2 regions of the Virgibacillus sp. CM-4 genome follow, and region 2 is predicted to be linked to the other one. Evidence: riboswitches for the same ligand, from Rfam matches in the RefSeq annotation. Region 2 holds a riboswitch; the other holds the start of a gene.
What was found. A riboswitch is a leader RNA that binds a small molecule or an ion and turns the genes downstream of it on or off. The one in region 2 is predicted to bind lysine.
Positions count from the first base shown of each region.

Region 1: another riboswitch for lysine. It lies ahead of M948_RS24265 (Na+/H+ antiporter NhaC family protein); the one in region 2 lies ahead of dapA (4-hydroxy-tetrahydrodipicolinate synthase).

Region 1 covers NZ_AUQA01000002.1:75,354-77,824, forward strand. The annotation lists gene M948_RS24265 (Na+/H+ antiporter NhaC family protein) at 1-905, opposite strand, end outside; lysine riboswitch at 1,081-1,256, opposite strand; gene yunB (sporulation protein YunB) at 1,306-2,079, opposite strand; gene M948_RS24275 (YunC family protein) at 2,176-2,471, opposite strand, start outside.
Region 2 covers NZ_AUQA01000002.1:576,208-578,678, forward strand. The annotation lists gene M948_RS26490 (glycosyltransferase family 2 protein) at 1-364, shown strand, start outside; lysine riboswitch at 454-633, shown strand; gene dapA (4-hydroxy-tetrahydrodipicolinate synthase) at 747-1,637, shown strand; gene M948_RS26500 (GntR family transcriptional regulator) at 1,714-2,436, opposite strand.

The sequences.
Region 1 (2,471 bases), 500 kb from region 2:
TTTGTATTTGCAAAAATAGTTAATATACTTATTTCACCTTCACTAGCATTTGCTCCAGTTATTAGCATTGAAATGATCGTGGCTGCAATAAGTACTCCAATTGGAACAAGCAAATGATATATTTTCCCAGATTGATGAGCTTCAAATGTATCACTTAAATCTCCTGGTACATTATCTTGTTCTGGATCTATTAATGCTCCAGTTTTAACCGCCCTTTTTTCATGTTTCCTCATTGGGCCAATATCCATCTTGAGATAGGCTACAAGAAACACAAGTAAAATAGCTCCCAAAGCGTATAAATTAAAAGGTATCATTTTAATAAATGCTTCTAATGGTTCCATTGATGTGATACCATTTGCTGCAAGTAATCCACCTATAATACCGATGATATATGCTCCCCAACTAGAAATTGGTGAAATAACAGTTACCGGTGCTGAAGTTGAATCGATAATGTAAGCAAGCTTTGCTCGAGAAATTCGATGTCGGTCTGTTAACGGACGAGCTATTTGTCCTACTGCTAAACTGTTAAAATAATCATCAATGAAAATGATAATACCTAGCACTGCACTCATCGCTTGTGCACCAACACGCGTCTTCACTCGTTTAATCATCCACTCTCCAAAAGCACGGCTTCCTCCTGAGGCTTGTAGAAAAGCAGTCATCATTCCAAGTAAAAGGAGAAATCCTAATAACAGTAGATTACCAGTATTTGGAGCCCCGTCTGTAACAAAAATAGTATATAAATTATTTCCTATTTCTTTTAGCGAATCCCAAATTGCAAAATCATGAATGAGTAACGCTCCTACTACAATTCCTGTCCCTAGAGACAGTAAAACATTTCTCGTTAATAGTACAAGTACCAGCATTAATACTGCTGGGATAAGTGAAAAAATGGTTCCTTCCATTGCTGTTACCTCCATATAAGATTGTTTACAAAAGGAAAGAAAACATACTGTTCAAGAAAATGGGATAAGTAACTGTGGGGGGTGTCCGTTAGAAAGGTAGCTTTTGTAGACAGAAAAAAAGACAATGATAGAAAATAACCTACCATTGCCTTTACAATATACGTTATCCTCCATTTCGATCAGTAGTTCTCCATGCGACTTCTTTGCATGACAGTATACTTCTTATTCAAAAGCATACCAGTAACAATAAGCCTGACACCTATTGTACTTCGGCAGTAAATCCTTTCCTCCATCATCCTAGTTGTCATCCTCCGACTGAGTACTCATATCTATTGCACCTCTACCTCACCGATCTGATAAGGTTTATTATTCAAATTATTATATTAAGTATAGCAAGGTTTTAATTATTATTCAAGTCATCTTTTGGTACTGAGATATTTGGTCCATCCTCGTCACCCCCATAAAAGTCAGGGACATCTCCCATTAATACTCGAGAGTCAACATAGACCCTAGTACTTATCTCCGATGGTTCAGTCGTAAATGGAACAACAATTTGTGCATTGACAGTGACTGGGATATAAATCTCAATTAATACTGCGTTTATCCCAAATTTCTTTACCTCATACTCTACATCTGATTGAATACTACCGACAATTTCAAAATGGACAGGAACTTTTGGACCTAAATTAGATAATATTGTACTTCCTGTAGCTTGCCCAATCGGAATCTCTACCACAGTAGGATCTTTATCAGCTAAATCATTGGCTGTATCCCCATAGTCCTGCGGCTCCATATCCGGATCATCTGTGTTCAGCGTTTCACCTTTATTCATTCCATATAAGAAGTATTCTGCTCGTTTTGTAGCTGTTCGTAAGGCGCGATTGACAGCAGATGATTTCCAGCCAACAATTGCTGGACTGCCATTATCCTTTGTCGTTACTTCCATTAAATCATCGAAGCTAATATTTTCCGTTGATTTAACTGCTTCATTGATTGTCCGTGTCGCAAACTCTTGTGTTTTTTGATTTGCTATCTCCATTAAAGGCGGGGTTATCCCTTTATCCACGATGATGATACTAAGGGAGGTCAAGATTACAAAAGCAATTGTCGTCATTAAAAAAACAACCTTTACTGGAGATGTTGTTCGCAGTTTAAATCTTGGTCGTCTACCCATACGAAAACCCCCTTGAAACAAACTTATGCTTGTTTCAAGTTAGTTAGAATTTAAAATCTACATAAATAAAATGCCTCCCTCTTAGGAGACACTAACTTAAGATATTCGTATTAAGGCATCCTTGCCAATCATACCTTCTTCCCAACCATATTGTTCCTTTGCAGAATGAGTTACCTTCTCTAGTGGTGCATGTAGTAAATCATCAATCGTACGAACACCTACTGCACGACCTGCAATAACTTCTCGATCTGCCAATTTTTCACTTAACAAATCCACATCTAATGCAGCACACATAATGTAGCCAATTTCATTCGAGATAATTAATAAATTCGTCTTAGGCAACTCAACACAAATAGCTGTAAAGAACATACCATCCTCTACTTCTAATGGAT
Region 2 (2,471 bases):
CCAAGATAACAAAAAAAGAAAAATTTGCAATAATAGGGTTTTACGGAGATTCCATCTTCATATTAAGGACATAATCCTAATGGATGACATTACGTTAACAAAATTAAAAGATGGTGAAGTAATAGTTGAACGCATTTCTAATAACACACTACTACCAGATGGAGTTGTTTTCAAATATATGAATACACATTATTTAAGTATTAATCATTGTCTACACCCCGTTCATCTAAAAATATTAAATAAACTGAAATTATTTACGAGAAATGCTGTTAGATTAACAAAAGGAGAATTTCAATTATTCGAAGTGGCAACCCCAATAACTTGGCCTTTCATAGGAGAAGATAATAAACAACATAAAATTTAAAGCAAAGAAATTTTCTCCCTTGCTTGCATAAATAATGATTTTCTGTTATATTACAGGCAACTAAATATCTTCTTATTTCAATTTTTTGAAGTGAGGATAGAGGTGCAATGTTCATGATTACACCGTTTGAGGATGATGAGATCCAGGGAAGATGGTGGAAAGGGGGCATTGCCGAAGCCACAGAAATCTCATATTTTCTGTAGCTGGTTCTGCTATTGAATAAATACAGGACTGTCATATAGGAAACTATATGGAGGGCTATCTGACGCAAGAAACGATTCTAACGTTTCTGCAGCAGTGATACCCCTCGCTGTTGCTTTTTTGCGTTTATTATATATGGCCTTTCCACCTATCAAAAATTACACAAAAAGGGTGTGAAGCAATGTTATTTGGCCAAGTAGTAACTGCAATGGTTACCCCATTTGATCAACAAGGAGAAATTGATTTTCAAGCAACGGAAAATCTAGTTAATTATTTAATTGCAAATGGATCCGATGCATTAGTCGTAGCTGGTACAACTGGAGAATCACCAACACTTACAAATGAAGAAAAATTAGCGTTATTTAAATCGGTTGTGAAAATTACTAACGGCAGAATTCCAATTATTGCTGGGACTGGATCAAATCATACAAAAGCATCGATTGAGTTAACGAAACAAGCAGAACAAACTGGCGTAGATGGTATTATGCTGGTTACCCCATACTATAGCAAGCCTTCACAAGAAGGGATATATAGACATTTTCAATCGATCGCCGAAGCAACCTCCCTACCGATCATGCTTTATAACGTTCCAGGTAGAACTGTTGCCAATGCTAGCGCTGAAACAATTGTAAGACTATCTGAAATTGATTCTATTGTATCAATTAAAGAGGCCAGCGGTGACCTTGATCAAATCACGGAAATCATTCGTCGCACGCCTCATGATTTCACACTTTATAGTGGAGATGATGGACTTACATTACCTGTATTATCGGTAGGAGGAACTGGTGTCGTTTCCGTAGCTTCCCATATAATTGGCAATGAAATGCAAGAAATGGTCAACCAGTATCGAAATGGAAATGTAATAAGAAGTGCAGAGGTGCATCAGCATCTACTCCCAATTATGAAAGCACTATTTGCGGCACCGAGTCCAACACCAGTAAAAGCAGCATTGAACCTTAAAGGTATTTCTGTTGGTAGCGTTCGTTTGCCAATGGTGCCTCTACATCAAGAAGAGTACGAAGAATTGAAACATGTATTGCAGTTCAGCCAATCCATGGTATCCGCGATATAAAAAATTTACAATTATGCAATGCCATAAAACAGCCGCACATCTTTTTGTGACGGCTGTTTCTTTTTGCTTTTACTTACTACTCCCTATCCTTCAGCGAAATAAACTTAAATACATATTTCGACGGATGAAAGTATATTTTTGAATACTCAAATACCGTTCCTTGCACAAATGTTGAAAATGCTTTTAAATAAAGCAGCGGCTCATTCTCCTCAACTTGAAGAAAATCCACAATCTCTTTCGTTGGCATGATCGGATACAGTTCTCCGTAACGTTTATCGATCTGATGACCTTTCTGTTCAATATAGTCATATTTTGATTCTTTCATCACATCAATGGACAAGTCTGGGAACAGTTCTACAGGCAAGTAAGATTCCTCCAGAATAAAAGCTTCTTTATCTGCCAATCGTAACCGCTTAATATAATACACCTTATCATCTTCCGAAACATTTAATACATCCTGCACTTCTACTGAAGGCAATGTTAACTGAAATTCTATTATTTCATTCGATGGTTGATGGTCTAGTCTGATCATTTCCTCTGTAAAGCTTTGTAATTTATATATATTATGTTCAACCTTGTTATGGCTTATATATGTTCCACTACCTTGAACACGATATAATAATTTTTCTTCTACCAATAACTTAATAGCCTGCCTTACTGTTACTCGACTAACACCATACGAATGAGCTAGCTTTGTTTCAGTCGGAATAGCATCTCCCTGCGCTAATTTTGCTGAGATGATATCTTCTTTAATTCTGTTTGCGATCTGTTTGTATAAAGGCAATGATTTATCCCACATTCAACGACCAGCCTCTCGAAAAATATATACTTCAG